2 regions of the Streptomyces huasconensis genome follow, and region 2 is predicted to be linked to the other one. Evidence: riboswitches for the same ligand, from Rfam matches in the RefSeq annotation. Region 2 holds a riboswitch; the other holds the start of a gene.
The links. A riboswitch is a leader RNA that binds a small molecule or an ion and turns the genes downstream of it on or off. The one in region 2 is predicted to bind S-adenosylmethionine.

Region 1 (7,929 bases), 1.6 Mb from region 2:
ATGACGGCCTCGGTGGTGAGGAACAGCGCGGCGATGGACGCGGCGTTCTGCAGAGCGGAGCGCGTGACCTTCGCCGGGTCGAGGATGCCCTCGGCGATCATGTCGACGTACTCACCGGTCGCGGCGTTGAGGCCGTGGCCGACGGTGAGGTTGCGCACCTTCTCGACGACGACGCCACCCTCAAGGCCGGCGTTGACGGCGATCTGCTTCAGCGGGGCCTCCAGGGCCAGCTTCACAGCGGCGGCACCGGTGGCCTCGTCGCCCTCCAGCTCCAGCTTCTCGAAGACCGCGGAGGCCTGGATGAGAGCCACGCCACCACCGGCGACGATGCCCTCCTCGACGGCCGCCTTCGCGTTGCGAACGGCGTCCTCGATGCGGTGCTTGCGCTCCTTCAGCTCGACCTCGGTCGCGGCACCGGCCTTGATGACGGCCACGCCGCCCGCGAGCTTCGCCAGGCGCTCCTGGAGCTTCTCGCGGTCGTAGTCGGAGTCGCTGTTCTCGATCTCGGCGCGGATCTGGTTGACGCGGCCCTGGACCTGGTCGCTGTCACCGGCGCCGTCGACGATGGTCGTCTCGTCCTTGGTGATGACGACCTTGCGGGCGCGGCCGAGCAGGTCGAGACCGGCGTTCTCCAGCTTGAGGCCGACCTCCTCGGAGATGACGGTGCCACCGGTGAGGATGGCGATGTCGCCGAGCATGGCCTTGCGGCGATCACCGAAGCCCGGAGCCTTGACGGCGACGGACTTGAAGGTGCCACGGATCTTGTTGACGACCAGCGTGGACAGGGCCTCGCCCTCGACGTCCTCCGCGATGATCAGCAGCGGCTTGCCCGACTGCATGACCTTCTCCAGCAGCGGAAGGAGGTCCTTCACGTTGGAGATCTTGGAGTTGACGATCAGGATGTACGGGTCGTCGAGCGACGCCTCCATACGCTCCATGTCGGTGGCGAAGTACGCCGAGATGTAGCCCTTGTCGAAGCGCATACCCTCGGTGAGCTCCAGCTCCAGACCGAAGGTCTGGGACTCCTCGACGGTGATGACGCCTTCCTTGCCGACCTTGTCCATGGCCTCGGCGATCAGCTCGCCGATCTGGGTGTCGGCGGCGGAGATGGAGGCCGTCGAAGCGATCTGCTCCTTGGTCTCGACATCCTTCGCCTGCTCAAGGAGGGCGCCGGAGACGGCCTCGACGGCCTTCTCGATGCCGCGCTTGAGGGCCATCGGGTTGGCACCGGCGGCCACGTTGCGCAGACCCTCGCGCACCAGGGCCTGGGCCAGGACGGTCGCGGTCGTCGTGCCGTCACCGGCGACGTCGTCCGTCTTCTTCGCGACCTCCTTGACCAGCTCGGCGCCGATCTTCTCGTACGGGTCCTCGAGCTCGATCTCCTTGGCGATGGACACACCATCGTTGGTGATCGTGGGGGCGCCCCACTTCTTCTCGAGGACGACGTTGCGACCCTTGGGGCCCAGGGTCACCTTGACGGCGTCGGCGAGCTGGTTCATGCCGCGCTCGAGGCCGCGCCGTGCCTCCTCGTCGAACGCGATGATCTTGGCCATGTGAAGTGGTCCTCCCGGACAGGGGTGGAAACGCAAACGGACCGTGCTGGTGCCCGCGACGGACGGACTGCGCACCGTGTGGTTCCTTGCCCCACGCGGCCCGCGGACCTCACCGACCCGATCCAAGTTCTGTCACTCTCACTGGGAGAGTGCTAAGCCCAATGATTAGCACTCGACCCCTGCGAGTGCAAGCGCCTCTCGCGGATCCGGGGGCGCGCGATCCGGACCCACCGTCCCTACCCGCGGGCGCGCGGGCGCACACGAGGGGCCCGTACCCCCATGGGATACGAGCCCCTCGCGATGCTTGCTTCGGTGGTCGATCGCGCCGAGCTAGACGGCGAGCTTGACCATGTCCGCCTGCGGACCCTTCTGGCCCTGCGAGATCTCGAACTCGACTCGCTGACCTTCTTCAAGGGTGCGGTAACCGTCCATCTGGATCGCGCTGTAGTGGACGAAAACATCCGCACCACCGTCGACCGCGATGAAGCCGTACCCCTTCTCCGCGTTGAACCACTTGACGGTGCCCTGAGCCATGCCTAACTCCCCTATTACTGGCCCTTGCACAGGACCGCACTTCGCGGACCCGGGTCAGACCTCACCCCCCATTGGTTGGGGGTGTGCGCCGGAACGCGTCGACCGCCGCTGAATGTATCTGCCCAACTGCCCTCTGCAACAGGTCAATCGGACGAGAATTCTGGGCATGCCGGATCGGCGATATGCGGAGAGTTCGTCATGATCCAGGGCAAGTCGGGCCCGGCAAATGCCACGAAAGGCTCAAAGGGGCGGCTCGCTTTGGCTGCTTCTTGTCGGCTCCCGGCCGACTTCGTATATGCGCTCGACACAAACGGCGAAACAGCATTCCCAACTGTATCGCGATCAACCATGCAGAATTGCCCCCTCCGTTTGTCAGCGGAGAGGGCAATTCGGGTTACGCAGAGAAGTTGCAGAAACGGATCACCAGCGGATCGTCAACGGCTCAGCCGCCGGCGACCGCCGGGATGATCGACACGCCCGCGCCGTCCGGCGTGGCCGTCTCCAGGCCCTGCTCGAACCGGACGTCGTCGTCATTGACGTACACGTTCACGAAGCGGCGCAGCTTGCCCTGGTCGTCCAGGACGCGGGCGGCGATGCCGGTGTGGTTCTTCTCCAGATCGGCGATGACCTCACCGAGGGTCGCCCCCTCGGCGACGACCTCGGCCTGCCCGCCGGTGTAGGTGCGAAGGATGGTGGGAATCCGGACATTGACGCTCATGGGGTTCACCTTCGAGATACGGGAGTGGGCGCCCCTGAAAGGGGCGCGGGGAACTGCGCGAGGACGGACCACGGCCGGCGGTCGGCCGCGGACATCAGCCTCTGCGGCGAGGACTAACCGGCCAGGCCCGCGGAGCGAAACGCCTCAAGGCTGGGCTTGATCGTCGCGGTGGCCTGCGAAGTCTCAGCGACAGCGTCCAGCGTCTTCAGGCCATCCCCCGTGTTCAGCACCACCGTGGTGAGCGCCGGGTCGATGAGCCCCGCCTCGATCAGCTTCTTCGCGACGCCCACCGTCACACCCCCGGCGGTCTCCGCGAAGATGCCCTCCGTCCGCGCGAGCAGCTTGATCGCGTCGACGACCTGCGCATCGTTCACGTCCTCCACCGCCCCGCCCGTACGGCGCGCGATGTCCAGCACGTACGGTCCGTCGGCGGGGTTGCCGATGGCCAGCGACTTGGCGATGGTGTTCGGCTTCTGGGGGCGCACCACGTCGTGCCCGGCCTTGAACGCGGCCGACACGGGCGAGCAGCCTTCCGCCTGGGCGCCGAAGATCTTGTAGGGCTTGTCGGCGACGAGGCCGAGCGCGATCAGCTCCTTGAGCCCCTTGTCGATCTTCGTGAGCTGCGACCCGGAGGCGATGGGGATGACCAGCTGGTCGGGCAGCTCCCAGCCGAGCTGCTCGCAGATCTCGTACGCGAGGGTCTTGGAGCCCTCGCCGTAGTACGGCCGGAGGTTGACGTTGACGAAGCCCCAGCCCTCGCCCAGCGGATCGCCGATCAGCTCGGAGCAGAAGCGGTTCACGTCGTCGTAGTTGCCCTCGATGCCGACCAGCTCGCCGCCGTAGACCGCGGCCATGACGACCTTGCCCTGCTCCAGGTCGTGCGGGATGAACACGCAGGAGCGGAACCCGGCGCGGGCGGCGGCGGCGCCGACGGCGCCCGCGAGGTTGCCGGTGGAGGAGCAGGAGAGCGTGGTGAAGCCGAAGGCCCTGGCCGCCTCCAGCGCCTGCGCGACGACGCGGTCCTTGAAGGAGTGCGTGGGGTTGCCGGAGTCGTCCTTGACGAACAACTTGCCCTGTTCGACGCCGAGTTCGCGCGCGAGGTTGTCGGCCTTGACGAGCTTGGTCCAGCCGGGGTTGAGGTTCGGCTTGTCGGCGACGTCGGCGGGGACGGGGAGCAGCGGGGCGTAGCGCCAGATGTTGGCGGGGCCGGCCTCGATCCGCTTGCGGAGGGCTTCCGGGTCGCCGAGGGGCAGGTCGTACGCGACTTCGAGGGGGCCGAAACACTCGGCGCAGGCGAAGATCGGGCCGAGCGGGAACTTGGTGCCGCACTCGCGGCAGGAGAGGCCGGAGGCAGGCCCGAGGTCGACGGAAGGGGTGGTGCTCTGGGTGGCGACGGTCTGCACAGCCATGGAGGCGAGGCCCTTTCTCCTCATCTTCCCCGCGGCGCATCTCGCCGCGAGACGGAATTGGCACCTTCCCCACCGTGACCTCGCGGTCGGCGGGAGGGTTGCCGGGGCTTCAACGGGCCGTATCCCTCTGCCCCTCTGGATGAGCGGTATTCGATTGTGACGCCAGGGCCCCCGACATGCGATGGTCACCGGCGTTGCCCAAGACTGTAACCGAAGCCCTGGACGCTTGAGATAGTCGTCCGAACCGCGAGATGGATCACATACGGAAGGACCCTGACCGTGCTGGAAGAGGTCGAGCGCTGGCTGAACAGGCGTTCCTGGTCGGTCGCCGACCGCCCCTTGGACCGGCTCGTCGCCGCCAAGCGGGCGTCCGGCGCGACGGTGAGCGTCGTGCTGCCCGCCCTCGACGAACAGGAGACGGTCGGCGCGATCGTCGCCGAGATCCGCCGCGCGCTGATGGAACGCGTCCCGCTCGTCGACGAGCTGGTGGTGATCGACTCCGGCTCCTCGGACCGAACAGCCGAGGTGGCGCGGGAGGCCGGTGCCAAGGTCGTGCGCCGCGACGAGATCCTGCCGCGCATCGCGCCGCTCCCCGGCAAGGGCGAGGTGCTGTGGCGGTCGCTGCTGGTGACGAGCGGCGACATCGTGGCGTTCGTCGACGCGGACCTCAGGGAGTTCTCCGCCGACTTCGTCTCGGGGATCGTCGGCCCGCTGCTGACCGACCCCGACGTGGCGTTCGTCAAGGCGATGTACGACCGGCCGCTCGGCGAGGCCGCCGGTCAGGGCGGCCGGGTCACGGAGCTGATGGCGCGGCCGCTGCTGAACATGCACTGGCCGCGGCTGGCCGGTTTCGTGCAGCCGCTCGGCGGCGAGTACGCGGCCCGCAGGTCCCTCCTGGAGCGGCTGCCGTTCCCCGTCGGGTACGGCGTGGAACTGGGGCTGCTCGTGGACGCGCTGCACACGGTGGGCCTGGACGCGCTGGCGCAGGTCGACGTCGGGGTGCGCAGACACCGCCACCAGGACGGACAGGCGCTCGGGCGGATGGCGGCGGCGATCTACCGCACGGCCCAGGTGCGGCTCGCGCGCGGACATCTCGTACGGCCCGAACTGACGCAGTTCGAGCGGGGCGAGCACGGCTTCGTGCCGCGCAGTCACGCCGTGGACACCGAGGAACGGCCGCCCATGACCGGCATCGCGGAGTACGCGCACCGACGCGTGGCGTGAGCCACCGGGGACCGCACGTTTGCCCGCCCCCCGGACGGGCTACGTTTTGGCACATGGTGTCCGAATCGGCTACGGCAACAGCAGCACAGGTACTCGTCGCGTCCAACCGCGGCCCCGTCTCGTACACGGTGGGCGAGGACGGTGAGCTGACCGCCCGGCGCGGCGGCGGCGGACTCGTCTCCGGACTGAGCGCCATCGGTGACGACGCGGGAGCCCTGTGGGTGTGCGCGGCGCTCGGCGAGGGCGACCGGGAGGCGGTGCGGCGCGGCGTCGGCGAGCCGGGCGTGCGGATGCTCGACATCGACGCCGGCTCGCGCGAGGGGGTGCACGCCGCCGCGTACAACGGCATCGCCAACTCGGTCCTGTGGTTCGTCCACCACATGCTGTACCAGACGCCTCTGGAGCCGGTCTTCGGCCCGGAGTTCCGGGCGCAGTGGGCCGCGTACGAGACGTACAACCGGGCGTTCGCGGAGGCGCTGGCGGCCGAGGCGGCGCCCGGCGCGGCGGTTCTCGTGCAGGACTACCACCTGACGCTGGTCCCGGGGATGCTGCGCGAGCTGCGCGAGGACCTGCGGATCGGCCACTTCTCGCACACGCCGTGGGCGCCCGCCGACTACTTCCGGATGCTGCCGGACGACGTGGCGGAACAGGTGCTGCGCGGCATGCTCGGCGCGGACCGGCTCGGGTTCCTCACCCACCGCTGGGCGGACGCCTTCACGGAGTGCTGCGTGCGCGTGCTCGGCGGGACGTCGGGGACGCGGATCGGGGTGCACGGCCTGGGCGCCGACGCCGACTTCCTGCGGGAGCGCTCGCGGCGCGAGGACGTCGAGGAGCGCATGGCGACACTGCGCGGGCAGGTGGGCGAGGGCCGCAAGACCATCGTGCGGGTGGACAGGACCGAACTGTCCAAGAACATCGTGCGCGGCCTGCACGCCTACCGGGAACTGCTGGAGACCCGCCCCGAGTGGCGCGAGCGGGTCGTCCACGTCGCGTTCGCCTACCCCTCGCGGCAGGACCTCGCGGTGTACCGCGACTACACGGCGGAGGTCTCGCGCGTCGCGGAGCAGATCAACGCGGAGTTCGGTACGCCCGGCTGGACCCCGGTCCTCCTCCACGTCGACGACGACTTCGCCCGCTCGCTCGCGGCGTACCGCCTCGCGGACGTGGCGCTGGTCAACCCCATCCGCGACGGCATGAACCTGGTCGCGAAGGAGGTGCCGGTGGTCTCCGACGAGGGGTGCGCGCTGGTGCTTTCGCGGGAGGCGGGGGCGTACGAGGAGCTGGGCGAGGACGCGCTGGCGGTCAACCCCTACGACACCTCGGCGACGGCGGAGGCGTTGCACGCCGGCCTCTCGATGCCGGCCAGTGAGCGCGCCGAACGCACGAAGCGCCTCACGGCGGCGGCGACGGCACTGCCCCCGGCGCGGTGGTTCCTGGACCAGCTCCACGCCCTGACGGACGACGCCGCCTAGCCCGCCCCCGCGGCGGTGGAGGTTGGGGCGCGGCCGGGCGGAACTCGTCGTCCGGACGCGCCCGCTTCACCCGCTCATGCCTCGGGCAAGGCTGCGACCAGGGAGGAGAGCAGGTTCACCACTCCCGCCGGGCCGGGCACCACCAGGTCGGCGCGGTCGGAGAGTTCCGTCACTTCCGCGCTGCCGCTGCACACCAGCAGGCCCGCGACGCCGTCCGAGCGGAGTTTCTCCACCGCGGCGAAGGCGGGGAGGTCGCCCAGGTCGTCGCCCGCGTAGAGCACCGACTCCGCGCCCACCTCGCGCAGGTACGCGGCGAGGGCCACGCCCTTGTCCATGCCGGGCGGGCGCAGTTCGAGGACCATGCGGCCCGGCTCGACGATCAGGCCGTGCCGGTGCGCCAGCTCGGTGAGCGGGGCGCGCAGGGTGTCGTAGGCGGCCTGCGGGTCCTGCGCGCGGCGCGTGTGGACGGCGAGGGCACGGCCCTTCTCCTCGATCCACGTGCCACGCCAGGCGCCGATCGTGTCCAGGAAGCCGGGCAGTTCGGCGCGGACGGCCGCCACGCCGGGGTGCGCCTCGGCGGCCTGGACGGTGCCGGTGACCGCGTCCCAGCGCTCGGCGCCGTAGTGCCCGAGGACCACGAGGTGGTCGAGGCCGGGGACGCCCGCGAAGCCGCCGTAGCGCACGGCGACGCCCGCCGGGCGGCCGGTGACCACCGCGGCGGACCGCAGGCGCGGGGCGAGGGCGGCGAGCGCGGGCACGGCGTCCGGGTGGGCGCGGGCCTGCTCGGGGTCGGCCACGATCGGGGCGAGCGTGCCGTCGAAGTCGAGGGCCACGACGGCCCGTTCGGGCCGCGCGAGCAGCGCGGCGAGGCCGTCACGGCCCGCCGCCGTCACGGGCTCCGGCAGTGCGGGACGCCCGTGCCGGTCGGGCTGTGCGTACGTAGGGTCACCCATGGGCCCGACCTTAACCGCGTCAGCGCTCCTCGCGCCGCGACTCCCGGACCCGGCGGAGCCGATTGA
Region 2 (7,929 bases):
CGACGACCTTCGACGTGCGGGTCACGTCGAAACGCGTGAGGTTGCCGCACAGCGTGCAGCGCCACCGGGTGGTGTCCGTCGGCAGGGGAACCGTCATCGTGGCTCTTCGCTTTCTTCGGTGACCGTGGCGCTCCGGCGCTTTCTCCGCGGCGCGTATCGCCCCGTAACCCTAGCCTGCACGGCTCGCGATGCGGCGGGGTCCGTCGCGGCATGGCGGTCTGTGCGGGTAGCTCCCATTACGTCATGCTCTGTTCATGATCCACGCAAAGGGTACGCACGCGGTCCGGCTGCCGCGGGGCCAGTCGGCCCCGGTGACGTACGGACTGATCGCCGTCTGCTGCCTGGTCTTCGTGATCTCCCCGGTGTCCGGGCTCAACCCGTCCTACGGCACGGGCGACGAGCTGCTGGCCGCGCAGCAGACCTACTTCGAGCGCTGGGGCGTGGTGCCCGCCGAGCTGTTCAGCGGCGTCCCGCGCGCCGCCCTCGGCCCGTTCACCGCGCTGTTCGTGCACGGCAGCTGGGTGCACCTGCTCGGGAACATGCTGTTCCTGTACGTCTTCGGGGCCATGGTCGAGGAACGCATGGGGCACCTCCACTACGCGCTCTTCTACGTCGCCTGCGGCTATCTGGCCCTGCTCGCCTACGCCGCGGCGCACGCGGACTCCGGCCAGACGCTCGTGGGTGCCTCCGGGGCGATCTCCGCCGTCCTCGGCGCCTGCCTCTATCTCTTCCCCAGGGCCCGCGTCACGAGCCTCTTCCCGTTCCTCTTCTTCCTGCCGCTGCGCCTTCCCGCGTGGGTGGTGCTGCCGTTCTGGGTGGCGCTCCAGTGGCTCGCGGCGGGGCAGGGCGGCAAGGGCACCGGGGTGGCGTACCTGGCGCATCTGGTGGGCTTCTCGCTCGGTTTCCTGTACGCGTGGGGGTGGTGTGTGCGGAGGACTAAAGTGAAGAGCACAGCAGTTCCGGCCACCGAGGGAGACAGCCAGCCGTGATCACCGCGATCGTGCTCATCAAGACCAGCGTGGACCGGATTCCGGAGATCGCCGAGTCGATCGCCGCGCTCGACTCCGTCAGCGAGGTCTTCTCCGTGACGGGCACGTACGACCTGATCGCGATGGTGCGGGTGCTGCGCCACGACGACCTCGCGGACGTCATCCCCGGCAGGATCAGCAAGATCCCGGGCGTGGAGGCGACCGACACGCACGTGGCGTTCCGCACGTACTCGCAGCACGACCTGGAGGCGGCGTTCGCGATCGGCCTCGACTCGTAGGCACGCCCGGGCGCCACCACCACGTACGGCGTCGGCGAGCTGATCCGCGCCGCCCTCGACGCGGGCGCCCGCCGCGTCCTGGTCGGCTTCGAACTGCCGCGCGGACGGCGCACGTTGACCCGGCTGAGCCGCACCGACACGAGCGGCCTGGACCCCCGCCTCGCGGAGACCGACATCCGCGTGTCCCCAGAAGGGCGCCACCGCCCCGCAGGCCGAGGAGCTGGCGGCGGCCCTGGAGCGCTGGGCGTACGTCCTCACGCGCGACCTGCGCGTCACCGCCGGCCTCTTCGGCGGCCCCGGCACCGGCGTGGACGCCTACAGCGCGATCCTGCCCGCCCCCGTCTCGCCGACCGAGGCGCTCGGCCGGGGCGGCGAGTTCCTCACCGACGCGACCGAGCGGGCTCCACGGATGATCCAGCTGGGGTCACGGCTGCCGGCCGGTCAGGCGGCGGCGCTGGTGTCCGGCACGCAACGGCCGTCCTCGGTGCGGTAGTTCCACCGCGCGCCGTCGGCCACCAGCTCCTTGACGGCGCGCACGAACCGCTCGACGTGCTCGTCGGGGGTGCCCGCGCCGAAGCTCACACGGATCGCGTTCAGCGACTTCTCGCCGGGCGCGGCCTCGGGGGCACCGCACTCACCCGGCTCGTCGGACTCGCCGCCGAGGAGGGTGCGCACCAGCGGGTGGGCACAGAACAGGCCGTCGCGTACGCCGATGCCGTACTCGGCGGAGAGCGCGGCGGCGAAGTGCGAGCTGTTCCAGCCGTCGACGACGAAGGAGATGACGCCGACGCGCGGCGCGTCGTCACCGAAGAGGGAGAGCACCCGCACGGCGGGCACCTCGGCGAGCCCCTCGCGCACCGTGCGGATCAGGTGCTGCTCACGGGCGACCAGCTCGTCGAAGCCGGCCTCGGTGAGCGCCTTGCAGGCGGCGGCGATGGAGTACACGCCGATGACGTTCGGCGACCCGGCCTCGTGCCGGGCGGCGGTGTCGTGCCACTCCACGTCCACGCCGCCGCCCGCCTCCTTGGGGCGTCGCGTCACCTTCCGCGAGGCGCCGCCGCCCGCGAGGTAGGGCTCGGCCTCCCGCAGCCAGTCGGAGCGGCCCGCGAGCACGCCCGAGCCGAAGGGCGCGTACAGCTTGTGCCCGGAGAAGGCGACCCAGTCGACGTCCAACTCCCGTACGGAGACCGGGTGGTGGGGTGCGAGCTGCGCGGCGTCGAGCACGATCCGGGCGCCGTGCGCGTGCGCGGCGGCGGCCAGCTCCCGCACCGGCCACAGCTCCCCGGTGACGTTGGACGCGCCGGTGACGCACACCAGGGCCGGGCCGTAGGGGTCGCGGTCGGCGAGGGCGCGCTCCAGCGTGTGCACGGCCTCGTCGGGCGTGCGCGGCGCGTCGAGGTAGGTGACGCGGGCGTCCCGCCACGGCAGGAGCGAGGCGTGGTGCTCGGTCTCGAAGACGAAGACCTCGCAACCGGCGGGCAGGGCGGCGGCGAGGAGGTTCAGCGAGTCGGTGGTGGAGCGGGTGAAGACGACCTGGTCGCCCTGGCGGCAGTCGAGGAACTCGGCGACGGTCACGCGGGAGTTCTCGAAGAGGTCGGTGGAGAGCTGCGAGAGGTACCCGGCGCCGCGGTGCACGCTGCCGTAGTACGGGGCGTAGGCGGCCACGTCGTCCCAGACCCGCTGGAGCGCGGGGGCACTCGCCGCGTAGTCGAGCGCGGCGTACGTCACCTCGCCGCCGGTGACCAGCGGCACGGTGACGTCGCGGCCGAGGACGGCGAGCGGGGCACAGACGGACGAGTCGGCGGCAACGGCGGGAACGGCGGACACGGACATGGCGAACTCCCGTAAGAGGCAAGTGAGTTCACTGCGCCGACACGCGTACGACAGAGGTACGGCGGTGCAGTGATGAAAAGAGAAAGGTGTGCGGAAGAGGGGCGCCGAGGCCCTAACACATTCGCTTGCTCACGAGACTGCTCCCTTGAGGACCAGGACCCCAGGGCTGTGACATTCACCGATGTCCAGGGGTCCGCGCTTGCCATACGCCTCGCTGCGTACGGCCTGGTCTTCACCCGGGGCACCCCGCCACGGACGGAGGGTTGCCGGACAGCGGGCCGGGGCCGTAGTCGCTGTCACTCATGACCTGCCCAGCATCCTGCCACACGATCTTCGACGCGCAAGGCGCAGTCCAGAATCCGGACTGCGCCGTACGTCACACGGGTGAACGGGAGGCGGGCGGAAGGCTCAGCGGTTGCTGGCCGCCACCCACCGCTGCAGGGCCTGCTTCGCGGCCCCGGAGTCGATCGAGTGGGCCGCCCGCGCCATGCCCGCGCGGATCTGCTCGGTCAGCGGCGCGTCGGTCGGGGCGAGGGCGACCAGCGCCGCCGCGGAGTTCAGCAGCACGGCGTCGCGCACCGGCCCGCTCTCGCCGTCGAGCAGCCGCCGGGCGACCTCGGCGTTGTACGAGGCGTCGGCGCCCCGCAGCGCCTCGACGGGCACCAGGTCGATCCCGACGTCGCGGGGGTCGAAGGCCTCCTCGCGCACCTGCCCGTCCCGCACGATCCACACCCGTGAGGTGGCCGTGGTCGTCAGCTCGTCGAGCCCGTCGTCGCCGCGGAAGACGAGGGAGGAGTTGCCGCGCTCGGCGAAGACGCCGGCCACGATGGGGGCCATCCGGGCGTCGGCGACCCCGACCGCCTGGGCCCGCACCCTGGCCGGGTTGGTGAGCGGGCCGAGGAGGTTGAAGACGGTCCGGATGCCGAGCTGGCTGCGCGCGGCGCCCGCGTGCCGCAGCGCGGGGTGGAACTTCACGGCGAAGCAGAAGGTGATGCCCGCCTCCTGGGCGACCTCGACGACCCGCTCCGGCGTGAGCTGGAGGTTGACGCCGAGCTTCTCCAGCACGTCCGACGCCCCGCTGGCCGACGACGCGGCGCGGTTGCCGTGCTTGACGACCCGCGCGCCGGTGCCCGCGATGACGATCGCGGACATCGTGGAGATGTTGACGGTCTTGGCGCCGTCACCGCCGGTGCCGACGATGTCGACCGTCTCGCCGGGCACCTCGATCACGTTGGCGTGCTCGTACATCGCCCGTACGAGCCCGGTGATCTCCTGCACGGTCTCGCCCTTGGCCCGCAACGCGACGACGAATGCGGCGATCTGCGCGTCGGTGGCCTCGCCGCGCATGATGCGGTCCATGGCCCACGCCGTGTCGTCGGCGCTCTGGTCCCGGCCTTCGAGCAGGCCGTTCAGGACGTCGGGCCAGGAACGGCCCGCCGCGGTCGTGCCTCCTGCGGGGGTCACAGCGCTCATGGCCGCTCCTGGTGTTCGTCTGCCTGGGGAGGAAAGTGCCCGACACGTCGGGTGGGTCCACCCTATCCAGCCGCCGGGACGGCAAAGAGCCCCGTCCATGAACTGGACGGGGCTCTCACCGTGGCGACCATCAGGAGGTCAGGGCTCGTAGAGCCTCAGGTGATCAGTGGTGGCCGTGGCCGCTGGTGATCTCCTTGTACTCCTCGGCGGTGGGCTTGGGGATCTGGTTGTCCTCCCCGTAGTAGCCCTTGGAGAGCTTGGCCCGGAGCTTCTGCGAACCGGACACCTTGCGCTCGACGCCGTTCTCGTCGACCGTCGGGCCGATCTCGAGCGGCTTGTACTGCTCGTGCGCGGTGAGCGTGTGCAGCTGCCCCTGGTCGAGCGGCTCGTGGATCTCGATGAACTCACCGTGCGGCAGGCGCTTGATGATGCCCGACTCGCGGCCGTGCAGCACCTTGTCCCTGTCGCGCCGCTGGAGGCCCAGGCAGATCCGCTTGGTGATGATGAAGGCGATGACCGGTCCGACGAAGAAGAAGATCCGGACGAACCAGGTGATCGCGTTCAGCGACAGGTGGAAGTGCGTCGCGAAGATGTCGTTGCCGCCACCGAGCAGCATGATCATGTACGCGGTGACCCAGGCGACACCGAAGGCCGTACGGGTCGGGGCGTTGCGCGGGCGGTCCAGGATGTGGTGCTCGCGCTTGTCCCCGGTGACCCAGGACTCGATGAACGGGTAGACCGCGATCGCCGCGAGCATCAGCGGGAAGATCACCAGCGGGATGAAGACGCCGAGGACCAGCGTGTGACCCCAGAGGTTGATCTCCCAGCCCGGCATGACACGGATCAGACCCTCGGCGAAGCCCATGTACCAGTCGGGCTGGGCGCCGGTGGACACCTGGTCCGGACGGTAGGGGCCGAGCGCCCAGATCGGGTTGATCGAGGCGATCGCCGCGATGGCCGCGATGACACCGAAGACCAGGAAGAAGAAGCCTCCGGCCTTGGCCATGTACACGGGCAGCAGCGGCATGCCGACGACGTTCTTGTTGCTCTTGCCGGGGCCCGCGAACTGCGTGTGCTTGTGGTAGAAGACCAGGATCAGGTGCGCCACCATCAGGCCCAGCATGATGCCCGGCAGCAGCAGGATGTGGATCGAGTAGAACCGCGCGACGAAGTCGCCGCCCGGGAACTCCCCGCCGAACAGGAACATCGACAGGTACGTGCCGACGACCGGGACGGACAGGATCGCACCCTGCATGAAGCGCACACCGGTGCCGGAGAGCAGGTCGTCCGGGAGCGAGTAACCGGTGAAACCGGTGAACATGCCGAGGACGAACAGCAGGAAGCCGAAGAGCCAGTTGACCTCACGCGGCTTGCGGAAGGCGCCCGTGAAGAACACGCGCATCATGTGCACGAACATGCCGGCGATGAAGATCAGCGCCGCCCAGTGGTGGATCTGCCGGATGAGCAGACCACCGCGCACATCGAAGGAGATGTGCATGGTCGAGTTGAACGCCTCGGACATCAGCTGGCCCTGCATCGGGACGTAGCTGCCGTGGTACTCCACCTCGTTCATCGACGGGTGGAAGAACAGCGTCAGATACACACCCGTGAGGATGATGATGATGAAGCTGTACATGCAGATCTCGCCGAGCATGAAGGACCAGTGGTCCGGGAAGATCTTGCGCATGTTGGCCTTGGCCAGGGAGTAGATCCCAAGGCGGCCGTCGGCCCAGTCGGCCACCCGCTCGCCGGCGGGTGCCTTCTTGTTCGAGTTGTTCGGAGGTGTGGTACTCATCCGCGCTCCCAGAAGGCAGGACCGACGGGCTCTTCGAAGTCGCCGAGCGCCTCGAGGTAGCCCTCCTCGTTCACGCCGATGCGCAGCTGCGGCAGCGGGTGACCGGCCGGGCCGAAGATGACTCGGGCACCGTCGGAGAGGTCGAAGGTGGACTGGTGGCACGGGCAGAGGACGTGGTGCGTCTGCTGCTCGTACAGGGAGATCGGGCAGCCCACGTGGGTGCAGATCTTGGAGTAGGCCACGACGCCTTCGTGCGACCACTCCAGCTCGCGCTTGTCCTTGATGTCCTCCGGCTGAATCCGGACGATCATCAGGGCGGCCTTGGCGATCTGGGTCTGGAAGTCGTGGTCGTGCTCCGACATGCCCTCGGGCATGGCGAACGTCAGCGAACCGACCTGCACGTCCGAGGGACGCAGCGGCTCGTGCGTGTTCATGTTGACGAGCTTCTTGCCCTTGGCCCACTTGGTGTGCCGGAGCTTGTCCTCGGGCAGCGGACCGAGGTCGCGCAGGAGGACGACGCCGGAGAGCGGGACCAGGGCGAGCGCGCCGAACATCGTGTTGCGGATCAGCTTGCGCCGGCCGAACTGCGACTCCTCGGCACCGGCCCGGAAGTCGGCCATGACCTTGGCCTTGACCTCGGCCGGGGCCTCGATGGCGTGCCGCTCGTCGGCGACCTCCACGTCGGACATCAGGGTGCGGGCCCAGTGGACCGCGCCCGCGCCGATGCAGAAGAGCGCCAGACCCAGGGTCAGACCGAGGGCGAAGTTGAGACCGCTGATGTGCCCGATCGGCCAGACGAAGATGCTCTTGTCCGCCGGGATGGTCACGAACGCGGCGATGAAGCCGACGGTGGCCAGCATCGACAGCGTGAACAGGAACGCGACGGCACGCTCGGAACGCCGGGCGGCCTTCTCGTCGATGTCCTGGATGCGGTGCTTGTGGGGCGGAAGGCCCGGGTCGGCGAACGGGTTGTCGTCCGGGACCACCACCGAGCCGTGCTGGGGCTCGGTCTCCTGCTTGGAGGGCAGGTTCTCTTCTGGAATCTCTTGGCTACTCATGACTTCTTGGCCTTTGCGGTCCGAGCGGCGACCCACACGGCGACCGCGATCAGCGAGCCGAGACCGAAGATCCAGCCGAAGAGGCCTTCACTGACCGGCCCCAGGCCACCCAGCTTGAGACCGCCAGGGCTCTGGGTCTTCTCGCCGTTGACCGCGTCGAGGTACGCGATGATCTCCTTCTTCTCCTTCTCCGGCATCGTCGTGTCGGGGAAGGACGGCATGTTCTGCGGGCCGGTCTGCATGGCCTCGTAGATGTGCTTCGGAGAGACACCTTCGAGCGACGGCGCGAACTTGCCGTGCGTCAGCGCGCCACCTTCACCGGTGAAGTTGTGGCACTGGGCGCAGTTGGTGCGGAACAGCTCGCCACCCTTGGCGATGTCCGCTCCCTTGGGGCTGTACTGCTTCTCGGTCGGGACCGAGGGACCGGCGCCGAGCGACGCGATGTACGCCGCCAGCTGGTCGATCTGGGCCTGGGTGTAGATGACCTTCTTCTTGGGCGCCTG

Region 1: it holds a riboswitch for S-adenosylmethionine, as region 2 does, so the genes downstream of both, thrC (threonine synthase) here and J2N69_RS09235 (aminotransferase class V-fold PLP-dependent enzyme) in region 2, are expected to answer to the same signal.

What each region holds. Positions count from the first base shown of each region.
Region 1 covers NZ_CP086119.1:3,659,270-3,667,198, forward strand. The annotation lists gene groL (chaperonin GroEL) at 1-1,553, opposite strand, end outside; gene J2N69_RS16600 (cold-shock protein) at 1,884-2,087, opposite strand; gene J2N69_RS16605 (ubiquitin-like small modifier protein 1) at 2,530-2,805, opposite strand; gene thrC (threonine synthase) at 2,919-4,214, opposite strand; SAM riboswitch class I at 4,232-4,360, opposite strand; gene J2N69_RS16615 (glucosyl-3-phosphoglycerate synthase) at 4,494-5,438, shown strand; gene J2N69_RS16620 (alpha,alpha-trehalose-phosphate synthase (UDP-forming)) at 5,492-6,910, shown strand; gene otsB (trehalose-phosphatase) at 6,985-7,863, opposite strand; gene J2N69_RS16630 (DUF3263 domain-containing protein) at 7,883-7,929, opposite strand, start outside.
Region 2 covers NZ_CP086119.1:2,051,137-2,059,065, forward strand. The annotation lists gene J2N69_RS09215 (hypothetical protein) at 1-97, opposite strand, end outside; gene J2N69_RS09220 (rhomboid family intramembrane serine protease) at 255-989, shown strand; gene J2N69_RS09225 (Lrp/AsnC family transcriptional regulator) at 986-1,267, shown strand; partial or broken gene J2N69_RS09230 (glycerate kinase) at 1,274-1,760, shown strand; gene J2N69_RS09235 (aminotransferase class V-fold PLP-dependent enzyme) at 1,709-3,100, opposite strand; SAM riboswitch class IV at 3,291-3,408, opposite strand; gene trpD (anthranilate phosphoribosyltransferase) at 3,509-4,573, opposite strand; gene qcrB (cytochrome bc1 complex cytochrome b subunit) at 4,737-6,368, opposite strand; gene qcrA (cytochrome bc1 complex Rieske iron-sulfur subunit) at 6,365-7,426, opposite strand; gene qcrC (cytochrome bc1 complex diheme cytochrome c subunit) at 7,423-7,929, opposite strand, start outside.